Regions from separate parts of the Cytobacillus oceanisediminis genome, predicted to be linked through region 2. Evidence: riboswitches for the same ligand, from Rfam matches in the RefSeq annotation. Region 2 holds a riboswitch; each other region holds the start of a gene.
What was found. Region 2 has a riboswitch for thiamine pyrophosphate ahead of IRB79_RS09200 (ABC transporter substrate-binding protein). Riboswitches for the same ligand answer to the same signal wherever they lie in the genome.
Positions count from the first base shown of each region.

Region 1: another riboswitch for thiamine pyrophosphate. It lies ahead of IRB79_RS14100 (3-oxoacyl-ACP reductase); the one in region 2 lies ahead of IRB79_RS09200 (ABC transporter substrate-binding protein).
Region 3: another riboswitch for thiamine pyrophosphate. It lies ahead of thiW (energy coupling factor transporter S component ThiW); the one in region 2 lies ahead of IRB79_RS09200 (ABC transporter substrate-binding protein).

Region 1 is NZ_CP065511.1:2,778,319-2,782,970, forward strand. Features, by position in the region: gene thiE (thiamine phosphate synthase) at 1-127, opposite strand, end outside; gene thiD (bifunctional hydroxymethylpyrimidine kinase/phosphomethylpyrimidine kinase) at 117-941, opposite strand; gene thiM (hydroxyethylthiazole kinase) at 954-1,766, opposite strand; gene IRB79_RS14100 (3-oxoacyl-ACP reductase) at 1,780-2,541, opposite strand; TPP riboswitch at 2,647-2,757, opposite strand; gene IRB79_RS14105 (OsmC family protein) at 2,873-3,334, shown strand; gene IRB79_RS14110 (Cof-type HAD-IIB family hydrolase) at 3,369-4,118, opposite strand; gene IRB79_RS14115 (sigma-70 family RNA polymerase sigma factor) at 4,527-4,652, shown strand, end outside.
Region 2 is NZ_CP065511.1:1,779,197-1,783,848, reverse strand. Features, by position in the region: gene treP (PTS system trehalose-specific EIIBC component) at 1-275, opposite strand, end outside; gene tatA (twin-arginine translocase TatA/TatE family subunit) at 561-734, opposite strand; gene IRB79_RS09210 (NAD-dependent deacylase) at 845-1,570, opposite strand; gene IRB79_RS09205 (YkvA family protein) at 1,718-2,131, shown strand; TPP riboswitch at 2,206-2,315, shown strand; gene IRB79_RS09200 (ABC transporter substrate-binding protein) at 2,423-3,427, shown strand; gene IRB79_RS09195 (thiamine-binding protein) at 3,442-3,735, shown strand; gene IRB79_RS09190 (ABC transporter permease) at 3,732-4,499, shown strand; gene IRB79_RS09185 (ABC transporter ATP-binding protein) at 4,496-4,652, shown strand, end outside.
Region 3 is NZ_CP065511.1:674,424-679,075, forward strand. Features, by position in the region: gene IRB79_RS03430 (TVP38/TMEM64 family protein) at 1-419, shown strand, start outside; gene IRB79_RS03435 (PaaI family thioesterase) at 484-855, opposite strand; gene IRB79_RS03440 (alpha-hydroxy-acid oxidizing protein) at 1,044-2,153, shown strand; gene IRB79_RS03445 (DUF302 domain-containing protein) at 2,263-2,646, shown strand; TPP riboswitch at 2,716-2,832, shown strand; gene thiW (energy coupling factor transporter S component ThiW) at 2,944-3,432, shown strand; TPP riboswitch at 3,674-3,775, shown strand; gene tenA (thiaminase II) at 3,835-4,524, shown strand.

The sequences.
Region 1 (4,652 bases), 1.0 Mb from region 2:
GAAATAACGTTATGCCTCCTTTGATGGCTGATTGAAGGACTTTTTCAGGATCATGATGGCAATTTGTGCTGCCCATTATGAAGTATACTTTTAATAAGTTTCTCATTGCCTGCGGATTAACAGCCATATACTTCAGTCTCCTTCTTTCTTCTATTGAACGCCCAGTGATTGGTAGGTCCATGACCGCTGCCAATTCCCAATTCATATTCAATTGCTGCCTGGATGAATTTTTTTGCCCGATCAACAGCTTCTGGCACGGTAAGACCGTCAGCGAGGCCAGCGGTGATTGCAGCCGAAAAAGTGCAGCCTGTTCCATGTGTGTTGGCTGTTTGTATTCTGTTGCTCTTAAATTCCGAAAAACTTTCTCCGTCAAATAGAAGGTCTGCTGCTATGTCTTTTGCTTCATCATGGCCGCCTTTTATGATGACATTTTTCGCTCCAAGGTAATGCAGTCTTTTTGCTGCTTCTCTTTTATCCTCCAGTGAACGAATACTTATGTCCGTTAATACCTCTGCCTCTGGAATATTCGGGGTAATCACCATAGAGAGCGGTATAAGATGCTTTTTCATCGCTAATATCGCTTCATTCTGAAGAAGACTTGCTCCTCCCTTTGCAATCATCACTGGATCAATGACGACATTTTTCCATCCGTATCTCACAATTTCATTGGAAACACTCCCGATTATATCTGCGCTAAAAAGCATTCCTGTCTTCACAGCGTCAGGTCTGAGGTCTTCTCCTATCGACTGAATTTGAGCAGAAACTGCCCCTGCTGTCATTGGATAGACTCCCTGAACGCCCTTGGTGTTTTGAGCGGTCACCGCAGTCAAAGCAGACATGCCGAAAACACCGAGTTCCTGAAATGTTTTTAAGTCTGCCTGAATGCCCGCGCCGCCGCCGCTATCCGAACCCGCTATGGTTAAAGCTTTGTTCACTTTCATTTATATTGCCTCCTATCCGATCGTTTTTTCAAAAGAGCCATATGATTCAACATCTGCAGCAGAAATGTTATATAAGCTATTCAAAAACTCGATTTGGAAAGTGCCTGGGCCTTTGCCATCCGATTTTTCTGCAGCGATTTCTGCAGCAGTGCCATAAACAACCAATGAAGTTACTGCCGCTTTTACAGGATCCTTTTCAACAGCAGCGAAAGCTCCTATTACAGAAGTAAGAAGACATCCGGCACCCGTTACTTTCGTTAGAAGAGGATGGCCATTGTTAATGGCAAAAGTGGATCTTCCATCTGAAACGATATCCTGTTTTCCTGTAATAACAGTGACTGCACCAAGTTCTTTTGCTGCCGACATAGCAAGCTCTGAAGTATTTCCTGCTGCTTCAACTGCATCTACGCCCTTTATACTCCATTTCTGTCCTGCAGCGTTGGCAATTTCTGCAGCATTGCCTCTTATGATGGTAATATTTAATTCTTCTACTATTCTTTGAGCTGTTTCTGTGCGATAGGCCGTGGCGCCGACACCAACCGGGTCAAAAATGACTGGCACCCCATGCTGATTTGCTGATTTGCCCGCTATGAGCATACTTTTTACTTCTTTTTCAGTCAGTGTTCCCATATTGAGAACCAATGCACCAGCTATTTTAGCCATGTCAGCTGCCTCTTCATGTGCATATGCCATCACAGGTGATGCCCCGATTGCCAGCAGGCCATTTGCCGTAAAGTTGGTTACCACCACATTGGTGATATTATGTACCAGAGGATTTGAATCTCTTAGTTTTTCCAATAGACTGCTAATCTCCTGAATGTTCATCTAAATTCCTCCTTTAATTCATAACCAGTCCGCCATCCACAACCAGATTTTGTCCTGTAACTGCCCTTGTCCATGGAGAAGCGAAGAAGACTATCGCATCAGCCACTTCTGCGGGATCTGTGACTTTTCTTAATGGAGTCGAGTTTTCGATAATTTCAAAGACTTCCTTAGATGTCGAAGCACTGGCGTCCGTCGTTTTTAACAAACCGCCCGATACCATATTTGCAGTAATTCCATATTGGCCCAGCTCATTCGCCATATTTCTGGTGAAGCCTAATAAAGCAGCTTTGCTGGTCGTATAGTCATGATAGGGTACAACTGGATGCTGGAATAGGTTGGTGCCGACCGAGATTATCCTGCCAAACTCCTGTTTTTTCATATCTTCAAGACCTGCCTGAACTGTGTTCAATGCTCCCAGGATTGCACCTTCCAGCTGGTTTTTGTAATCGTCCCATTTAATTGTTTCTGCATCTTTTTTTGAAATAGGGTCAAATTGAAAGTTCACGAGTGCATTATTGACTATGGTTGTAATGGGGGCTCCAAAGTGTTCCTTCGTCTTTTGAAACATGGATTTCACTTGAACCCTGTCCCGAATATCAGCACGAATGGCAATTGCTGTTTCGCCAATTTCCTTCTGCAGAGCATGGGCTTTTTCCTCGCTATGGAAATAGTTAATGACAACTCTCGCCCCTTCTCTCGCGAATGCTTTTGCTGTTTCTTTGCCCAGCCCTCTGCTGCTGCCTGTAATAATGACAATCTGCTCGTTAAGATTCATAGAAAATCCTCCTTATTGATAGCCAATTCATTTGTTTTTGAGAACAAAATAAAAACCAGATCCGCAATTGGACCTGGCTGAATAATCTAAGAGAAAGAACATCGTTCCCCGCAATTACTACTTTCCTACGCTGGTATGATCCAGATCAGGTCCGAAGGGTAAAAAACAGTCCGGTTTCTTTCTCAGCCCGCGCATCGGGCACCCCTAGCAGTAAAACTATTAAGTTGGCTGTTTTCATCTTAGCTTGAAACGTTAAATCTGTAAAGTCTTGCAATTCTGCCTGTTCCTCTTTAAGGTGTAATAGAAATACATAACTTGGAGGAATCAAAGAATGGCTGAACACCAATTCCATTTAAAAGCACATTGGCCAGGACTTCGGAATGATGTTGGAGAAATTGAAACAGGCGGGCTGAAAACAAAGGTTTCCATTCCGCCAGAAATGGAAGGACCCGGAATCGGAACAAATCCGGATGAAATGCTGCTGGGGGCGGCGGCAACTTGTTATATTATTACCCTGGCCGCCATGATGGAACGGAGCAAACTTGAGAAAGAAGACCTTTCGATGGAATCAATCGGTATTGTGGATGTAACCAAAGGAGTGATTACCTATAAGAAAATTATTCATCGCCCTGTTATCTTGTTAAAGGCTGACGCGACAGAAAAGGATCAATCACTTGCGCGAAAGCTGGCGCAAAAAGCTGAAGCATCCTGTATGATTTCCAGGGCGATTAAAGGAAATGTGGAAGTAGCACTGGAAGAAACCATTCTAAATAACAAAAAATCATCGGAATAAACCAAAAACCGGCATGATTGCCGGTTTTTATTCTTTAAAGAGCCCACTTTCGGATTGCCTTTGCAACACCAGCTTCATCATTCGTTCCCGTAACAGCATTGGCTGTTTCTTTCACAATATCCTGCGCATTTCCCATTGCTACTCCCCAGCCTGATTCCTCGATCATGGCAATATCATTCAAGCTGTCACCCATTGCCATTACATTATCCATCGAAATGCCAAGAAGCTCTGTAACCTTCTGGATACCTCTGGCTTTATTGATGCCCAGAGCATTTACCTCAATATTAGTTAAGCTGGAATTTGTAATTTCCAGACCCCCTTTTGTTTGAAGCTCTTTATGAATGAGTTCCCTGATTTCATCATCTGATATATCAAATCCAAATTTAAGCCATTCATGGTCATGAATATTTTCAGGCATTTCATTCGTCCAAACCCGTTCGCAGCTTGTTGCCCAGAAGTTGGTCTTATGTGACTGGGATAGGTTCCACATCCACTCCATTATTTTTGAATCAACTGGAGTCCTTGAGATAGATTCACCATCAGGGCCAAATATTTCACTGCCGTTGACTGTGATCAAGTAGGAGTTCAATTCCAAAGAATCGGCATGGTCTCCTGCAGTAAGCCTGGATCTTCCAGTACTCAAAATAACTTCAATCCCTTTTTCCTTTGCCTCTCGTATGGCCTTACGGTTTTCATCAGGAATTTCCCCCCTGGAATTCAACAAGGTTCCATCCATATCAAGAGCGATTAATTTGATCTGTGGAGCAATATTTGATTGTGACATAATAATCTCCCTTCTTTTTTGCACAATATAGCCATTATATAAATAAACAATCCTCCCATCAAAAACAAAGCACTTGGGCAGAATCATTTTTTCAATATAGGGATTATTATTCCCAATCTAAATGTATAGGCTAGAATTACTCAATATGAACAAGTGATGTGATGATGAATGCCTTCCATATTATTTTTGCTCCTTCTGTTCTTAACCTATGCATTGATGTGGATTTATTTAATCAGGATTAAAGTGAATAAATAATCATGAGCAGACTAAATGGTTTGCGCTTTTTTTGTATAATCTTAATAAATGCCAAAAAGTTGAAGCGATTTGCTTGCATCTGTCGTCTAACTGTCAGTCAAAACAAAAGGCAGCCGGAATCGGCAGCTGGCATTTAAGCAAGGAGGCAGTCATGTGAGCACTGATGAGTATGTAAAACGGTCGATTGCTGATCAAGTGGACCGAGCTCTCGTTCTTGAAATGATCATGGATGAGTATGGAACCGTTTTGAAGAGATTAATATACAGCTATGTGAAAGAC
Region 2 (4,652 bases):
GTTTCTTCTTTTGACGATTCGCCAACTCCTGTTGCTTCTGTCATTTCTTTATACACTTTATCAACGAGGCCTTGTCCAATAACTACCTGGAATTGTCCATTTGTGGAAAAAGAACCTTTCACGATATCTATATTTTCGAGTTTTTCTTTATTGACTTTCCCTTCATCTTTTAACGCAAAACGCAGCCGTGTAACACAATGAGTAGCCGCTGCGATATTATCCTTGCCCCCGATAGCTTCTACAATTTTCTCTGCTGACTCTTTATTTGTAGCCATTCTTCGCTCTCCTCCTGTTACCGTTTTCATATTAAAGAAAAAAACAGTTATAAGGTTCTTATTTATTGTTCTCGACCTTTACAAATCTATCCAATTCACACAATCCAACTTGTATATACATGAACTGTTTACGCTTTCATTCTATCTTGTATATACATGTTAGTCAACCATTTTTTCTTTTCCCTCTTTTCTATACCCATTCAATCGCTTCGGATGCCAGAAAATAAAAAAACCGGCTTCGAGACTAATTTGTCTGCAAAGCCGGTTCTAAACCTATTGAATAGGTTATTTCCTTTTATCATCGTCATCATCTTTTGTGAGTTCACGGGTAGATTTCTTAAATTCTTTTAATGTCTCCCCGAACGCTCTCCCTATTTCAGGAAGTTTCTTAGGGCCAAAAATAATCAGAGCCAGAACCAGGATGAGAATTAAACCTGGAATACCGATGTTTGATAACATGCTGAACACTCCTTATATATCATATCGCTTGAGGCAGTAGTAATCATGTTCATTGTCCATTATAGTGGATTGATTAAAAAAATCATAGCATGAGAGCTATTTTCATGAATTCACGTTTTTTGACTATTTAAGGCTCTATCAAGTTCATCTAGCACTTCACCAATTTTGCGTTCATGGATCACTTCATCAGCATAAATGTCGAAATCCGCAGGTTCCATATTAATAATCACCAGTTTTGCTCCGTTTTGTTTGGCTATCAGCGGAAACTGATTTGCAGGTGTTACAGTCAAGGATGATCCCAGAACAATAAAAAGTTCTGCCTTTTCTGTTTCATCTGCTGCGAAATCTAAAGCCTCCTCAGGAAGCATTTCCCCAAACAGAACTACTGAAGGACGGAGCACACCCCCGCAATTACATTGGAATTGTCCATGCAAATACTCCTCGCTCGGGAACTCTTTTTTACATTTCTGGCAATGGAGTGTCTGCAAATTCCCATGGAGCTTCGATATTTTTTTACTTCCCGCCAGTCCATGAAATCCATCCACATTCTGGGTGATAATGCTCTTAATAATATCTCTCTTTTCCCAATCTGCAAGAATATAGTGCCCTTGATGGGGATTGCACTCCTTAAGCCCGATTACCCTGTGCCGATAAAACTCTATAAACTCGTTCACATTTTCATTTAATGCGTCTGTACTGGCTATTTTTCCAGGATCTTTCCCATTCCATAATCCATTATTGGCAGATCTGAAATCAGGCAGTCCGCTTTCCGTCGACATTCCTGCTCCTGTCAATATTACTGTATAATTTGATTCTTTCAGCCATTTCTCAAGCATAGATATCAGCTCCCAATAAAGTTTTGTCACAGGTTAGATTTGATTTCCATTTATTTCTCCCAGTGAAATGTTTATGTCATGTCATGTATGCGGTAAATACTAGATTATAACTGTTTATGCGAATTATCAAATATAGGAGTGATAGCTATGCCTGAAATAGAAACGAAAGATTATAAGGACGGCTATAAAAAATTTTCTTCCAGGGCCAAACGTTATGCGGACGATCCTGAAAAAACAAAAGGACTGCTAAAAAAGGCTACACTTAAAGCAGATAAAAACAAATCTTCATTAAGTGATATATGGGAAAAGTTTCAGCTTCTGATCGATTTAGTTAAGGCATGGTCTAAAGGTGATTACCGGCATATTTCAAAAAAGTCGATTATCTTTATTATTGCTTCCATACTATACTTTGTTTCCCCTATAGACCTTGTTCCTGACTTTTTAATAGGAATGGGAGTCTTAGATGATGCAGCAGTCCTTGGTTTTGCCGTTAGCCAAATTACAGGTGAACTTGAAAAATTCAAAATCTGGAAAGAGAGCAGGACCATTGAGATGAAATAATTATTTTCTGTCCATTTTGATATTATTTGCTATAATAATGATGGAAAGTATTTATGCCTGTCAAAATTAAATAGCAAGAAATGTAGGGGAACCGGTATGCCGGTTGAGACTTCATCATTAAAGATGCTGACCCTTTGAACCTGATCTGGCTCATACCAGCGTAGGGAACATATTCTTAAACATACTAAATGTTTTTATATGCGCCCTGGTTTATACCGGGGCGTTTTTATTTTTCAGGGCAGACTATCATTAACTTTCCTTATTACATAAAGGTTTTTAGGAGGATTATTTATGAAAAAGTGGATTGCAGCTATCTGTACACTGCTGCTTCTTTCAGGCTGTGCCGGTAATGGAGCGGATAATCAGACTGGAAGCGTAGATGCAGACAGCAAACAAGATTTGAAAAAAGTTACTGTTGTACTAGATTGGACTCCCAATACCAATCATACCGGCTTATATGCCGCAAAGGACAAAGGATATTTTAAAGAAGAAGGACTCGATGTCGAAATTATGATGCCAGGTGAAGCAGGCGCAGATCAATTGACTGCATCAGGCAAGGCTGATTTCGGTGTCAGCTATCAGGAAAGCATCACGGAAGCACGTGTACAGGGTGTTCCCCTTGTATCGATAGCAGCTGTTATACAGCATAATACGTCCGGTTTTGCATCCCCTGCTGAAAAAAACATTAAATCGCCGAAAGATTTCGAAGGTAAAACTTATGGCGGCTGGGGAGCTCCTGTAGAAAAATCGGTAATAGACTCCCTAATGAAGGAGGAAGACGCCAATGTAGATAAGGTCTCAATTGTTAACATGGGGGATGCGGACTTTTTTACAGCTGTTAAAAGAGATATTGACTTCGCATGGATTTATTACGGATGGACAGGTGTAGAAGCAGAACTTCGGGGGGAAAAGATTAGTATGGTCTACCTTACCGATTACTCAGAAAAACTGGATTACTACACGCCCGTTCTCGCAACCAGCGAAAAAATGATTGCAGATGATCCGGATACTGTCAAAGCATTTGTAAAAGCAGCAGCCAGAGGTTATGAATTTGCAATCGAGCAGCCTGGCGAAGCAGCAGATATTTTGTTAAAGAATGCTCCGGACCTGGACAGCGAATTGGTCAAAAAGAGCCAGGAATGGCTATCCCCCCGCTATCAGGATGATGCTTCAAGATGGGGTGAACAAAAGCTTGCGGTCTGGGAAAACTATGCAGACTGGATGCATGAAAATGGTCTTTTAGATAAAGAATTAAATGCCGGCAAAGCATTTACAAATGACTTCCTGCCGGAATAAGGAGAGTTCATAATATGGCAAACACACTTGTAAGTATTCAGATCATACCGAAAACAAAAGATGGGGAAAATGTTATACCTTATGTCGATGAAGCAATTAGTGTCATTCAGCAATCCGGTGTTAAGTACGAAGTGCATCCCCTCGAAACAACGATGGAAGGCGATTTAGAACATTTATTGAAAATCATAGCTGATATGAACAGAAAAATGATTGAAAAAGGAAGCAGCAATGTTATCTCACAGGTTAAGATTCTATATCAGCCGGACGGAATTGAAATGAGTGATTTAACGGAGAAATACCGTCCATGATAAATGTGTTCAGAAAAGGATGGAGGCCGGCTGCGGTTCTCCTCCTTTTATTCATTCTTTGGGAATTGGCAGTGAACCTGGCAGAAGTTCCTGCATGGCTCCTGCCTCCGCCGACAGATATCGTTCATGAAGCGATTTCGGGCTGGGAGGGCTTCCGCCTTCATCTTCAATCGACAGTCATTCTTTCCCTATTGGGATTTTTCATTGGCACCGTCATAGGATTACTCACAGCTGTTATCCTGCACTTATTGCCTTTTATAAGGGAGTCGGTTTACCCTCTCCTCATACTTTCACAGAATGTGCCTATAATTGTTCTGGCTCCTTTGATGGTTATTTGGTTTGGTTTCGGGATACTTCCAAAGCTGATTGTCATCACGCTGGTTTGCTTCTTCCCCATTACTGTTGCTGCATTGGACGGCTTTCGCCAAACCCCCGGAGAACTTAGGCATTATATGCTGATGGCAGGGGCCAGCAAAGGACAGCTGTTTTGGAAGCTGGAGCTTCCCTATTCCCTTCCCTCTTTATTTTCAGGGCTAAAAATCTCCGCAACCTATAGTGTGATGGGTGCTGTAATATCCGAATGGCTCGGAGCTAAAGCAGGAATAGGTGTTTATATGACTTTGGCCTCTTCTTCATTTCGGACAGACCGTGTTTTTGTTGCCATTTTTGCGATTATGCTGTTAAGCTTGTTGTTTTTTGGAGGAATATTACTGGCTGAACGTTTGCTTATTAAATGGAAGTCACGGGAGAGTGGCAGGAAATGATACAATTAACAGTTAATCATTTAACCAAAAGTTTTGATTCAAATCAGGTTTTAGACAATTTGAGTTTTCATGTAAATGAAGGGGAGTTTGTTTCGATTCTAGGTCCATCAGGGAGCGGAAAGAGCACCATTTTCAACCTGATTGGCGGGATGC
Region 3 (4,652 bases), 1.1 Mb from region 2:
TTGGATTTACAGGAACAATTTCCGGGATTATTGTTATGTTCTGGACTGCAAGGATAGGAGGGTTAAAGCTTGTATCGAGGTTTATAAAGGAACGGCATCTGATAAAATACCAAAAATACATGGAAAAAAATGAGAACACTATACTAATGCTGCTGTTTGTTATTCCGATATTGCCAGATGAAATCATTTGTGTTGGAGCAGGAATGGGTGGGGTTTCATTTAAAAAGTTCCTGGGAATTGCCTCTATTTCCAAAATGGCAACTTCCTTGCTGCTGGCTTACTCTCTTTCTTTGGCCCATGCATTATCCTTATCTGCCTCACAGCTTTTATTAGTCGTTTCGGTTGTGATAGGGGTATTTTACAGTGTATCTCACTTTTATAAAAAGAAGAAGAAAAGAAACTATGAGGATTGTCCGTAGTCTTAAAATGGTTCCTCCTATCGCTGTCAGCGAAACTATTCAGGCAACGATAGGATCAATCACTCTAGATAGATGCGAAGATTCCCGATGCTTTGGCAACCAGCTGATCCTGGTCGTTATAAATCAGGCAGTCTGTATGGTTGAGGGTGCGCCCTCTTTTCACAAGGTAAGCATTAGCGATAAGAAATTCACCTGTCGCCCCCTTTAGGAAAGTGACCTTTAAATCAGCCGTCACCACGGATTGCATCTGGTTTTCATCCGGCTCGAATATATTCCCCATCGCTACATCCGCAAGAGTGGAAATAATGCCTCCATGAACCAGCCCCGCGCTGTTAATAAAGAGCGGCTGGATTGGCAAAGTGACTTTCATATTGCTTTCACTGACTCTTTCGTAATGGAATTTCAGAAATTCATCAAAAGGCTGTTTAATTAGCATTTTGTACACTCCAATTTCATTAAGGTTAAAATGTTTATTCCCGATTTTTTGTGAAATCCCTGCCTATCGCGGCTAATTTGTATAGGAAAGGCTGCATTATTGCGAATTTATGATTTTATTACATGGTTTCATAAAATCTAAAAAAGTGTTATTATTTTCAATAAATTCAAAAAAAGGCAGGGCTGAATATGGCAAAAGTAGAGAATATTAGTTTCGCAGAAAACTTTCCTATTTCATTTAAGGAACTGGAAGAAGAAGCAGAGAAAGTGATGGGAGCTGGCGGATTTGGCTATGTCCAATCAGGAGCCGGAGGAGAAGAAACGCTGAAAAAGAATATTGAATCCTTTGCAAAATACTCAATTGTACCGAGAATGCTGAGAGGTGTTTCAGTGCCGGATATAAGTGTGAATTTATTTGGAAAAACGTATCCTTATCCAGTTTTCCTGGCACCTATTGGAATGCAGCGCCTTGAACACAGTGAGGGAGAGCTTGCATCTGCACGGGCAGCAGCTTCGTTTGGAATACCTTTTATCCAGAGCACGGTATCCAGTTATTCCATTGAAGAAATCTCTAATGCAACAGGCGCGAGCCCAAAATGGTTCCAATTATATTGGTCCAATTATGAAGATGCTGCGTTCAGTATGGTGCGCCGAGCGCAGGAATCAGGATATGAAGCCATTGTGTTAACAGTTGATACAGTGATGATGGGATGGAGGGAAGCGGATCTAAGAAACAATTTTTCCCCGTTAAAGCTTGGCTATGGAAAAGCAAATTATGAGAGCGATTCTGTCTTTATGGCCTCTCTCCATGACGATGATGTAGTTCAGGGAATCCTTGATAATATCCATCATCCAACATTGAGCTGGGAGCATATTGCAAGGTTAAAAGAGAAAACAAGTCTGCCGATACTATTAAAGGGTATTCTCCATCCGGAAGATGCCAGGCAGGCCGTTGAAAAAGGGATAGACGGAATCATAGTATCTAATCATGGCGGCAGGCAGCTTGATGGGGTAATTGCGGCGATTGATGCGCTGGGACCGATCGTGAAGGAAGTCAAAGGACGAATTCCAGTATTGTTTGACAGTGGCATTCGCCGCGGTTCAGATGTTGTCAAAGCTCTGGCATTAGGAGCCGACGCAGTTTGCCTAGGACGGCCGTATGTGTACGGTTTGGCCATTGGCGGGCAGGCTGGGGTTGAAAAAGTGCTTGCCAACTTTATTGAAGAAACGAAAGTGTCGCTGTCTCTGGCAGGGGTGGGGAGCCTAAAAGAGCTGGCAGGTCTGCAGCTAATTCGATAGTTTTTCATCTTTTTAAAAAAAGCCTGGTCAGTTGACAGTTCAGACTGTGTTTACTAATATACCTATAGGGGTACATGATTAATATGCCGACATTAAAGGAGATGCAGTCATGTTCGATTACACAGTTGAAACCGAAAAATCGATTGAAGAAGCAATATCCTCACTTGAGGGAAGTCTGAAGGAAGAAAAGTTCGGAGTTTTATGGCAGTTTAACGTTCAGGAGAAGCTGCAGGAAAAAGGATTGGAATATAACGAGGCCTTCCATGTTTTAGAGGTATGTAATCCAAATGAAGCACATCGCGTTTTAACACAGAATAAAATGGCCGGCTACTTCCTGCCTTGTAAAATTGTTGTGTATGAAGATGAAGGCAAAACAAAAATTGGCATGCCCAAGCCGACAAGCATGATTGAACTAATCAAAAACGAATCTGTTCAAAGCTTCGCAGCAGAAATTGAAGAGCGCTTAATCGATTGCATCAAGAAAAGTATTTAAGCAAAAAGATTGATGACAGTGCCGGAATAGTTTGTTATGCTTGAGATAGCTTATCAAACTAAATATCTATTCAACTACTAGGGGTGCCCCGAATGTGCGGGCTGAGAGGAAAGCGCGTTATAGCTTTCTGACTCTTATGGACCTGATCTGGTTAATGCCAGCGGAGGGAAGTAGGATTTGACTATATGTCGATTCATATACTAAACCAAGCCAGGTCCTTATGGGAATCTGGCTTTTTTGTATACATACTTCTCATCCTGATAAGCAATCAGGCGCCCCTTTAGAAAGGAGGTTTAGATGAACAGAACCCGATTGTTAACTACGATGGCTTTATTTGTGGCAATTGGGACACTGGGATCCCATTTGATCTGGTTTCCGGCAGGTGTAGCCAAGGCCTATCCGGTCCAGCATGCGGTAAATGTATTGGCAGCGGTGACGCTTGGACCCCTGCCTGCAGCAGCCGTGGCTTTTATGATTGGCCTGCTTCGTAATTTGCTTGGATTCGGGACGCTGCTTGCGTTTCCAGGCGGCATGATGGGTGCGTTTTTGGCAGGTGTGCTTTATTTGAAGTTCGGCCGGAAAATATGGGCTGCTGTTGGTGAGGTGGTAGGTACCGGCATAATCGGTGCATTGTTTGCAGTCCCATACGCAAAGGTTCTCATGGGGAGCGCAGCTGGCGCATTCTTCTTTGTACCGCCATTCCTGGTCAGCAGCATTGCCGGTGCGGCCATAGGCTGGATGGTTTTGGCGAAGGTTAAAGAGAAGAATTTGGTTCAGAATATGTGATGATTTTGGGCTGGCGAAGCTAGTTGAGTAAGCAGATAAGCGGAGTGCAGCATAGCAATCTGACTTTATGAGCGATTTTCAAGAGTTATGGGCGAAATCCAAAAATTTATGAGCGATTTTCAAGAGTTATGGGCGAAATCCAAAAATTTATGAGCGATTTTCAAGAGTTATGGACGAAATCCAAAATTTATGAGTGAAAAACGACAAGTTAGACAATCGGTAAAAAAATTAAAAAATGTTAGAAAACTGCTAGGGGCGCTACGGCTGAGATAAGGAGCTTTTCCTTTGTCCCTTGGAACCTGATCTGGATAATGCCAGCGCAGGGAAGCGGTGAGGACCTCGTTATATATCCTCATGCTTTTTCCCCGGCAGCTTCTGAATTTAATAAGGAGGCTATTTTTTATGACTTTTTCAGAGATTCTGCGCAAGGAAAATGAAGATTTGTTTCAGCTGATATTTGAACATCCATTTGTTCAGGGTATCGGGAGAGGGGATGTGCCGAAAGAGGCGCTGGCCCATTACATTAAAGCGGACTTTGAGTATTTGAATGCGTTCATGCATATTTATGGGATTGCCATTTCAAAGTCAGCAGAGCGTAAGGATATTGCTTATTTTAATCAGCAAATAGAATTTGTATTGAACAGCGAAGTACATCCCCACCATAATTTTTGCCAGCAGATTGGCGTGGATTACGAAGCATTGCAGGGTTATCCGCTCCCGCCAACAGCTGATCATTATGTTAAGCATATGATGTATCATGCCCACACAGGCGGCATGGGTGAAATCCTTTCTGCATTATTGCCTTGTCCATGGACTTATTGGGAGATTGGGCTTGAGCTCATGAAGCAATATGAGCCTGATGAGAACCATCCGTTTTATCCATGGATCTCTTTTTATGCAAATTTAAGGGTCGAGGCTGTGACCATGAATATGAGAAACCGTTTGGATGAGCTTGCTGATGCGGCATCACCGGAAGAAAGGCAGCGAATGAAGGACGCTTTCCGAAAAAGCTGCCAGCTGGAGCTTGGCTTCTGGGAGATGGCTTATACCTGCGAAGAGTGGCCGGCGGGCAATCCGGCAGCAGTAAGATAAGAAAAGCGCAAGCGCCTCGCTCAAAAAGGAACGCAGACTAAGAACGCCACGTCCTGTGGCAACGTCTGCATGACCCACATCCTCCCAAAAGCTGTCGCTTTTGGTCGTGCGATGTTTTTATACTTTCT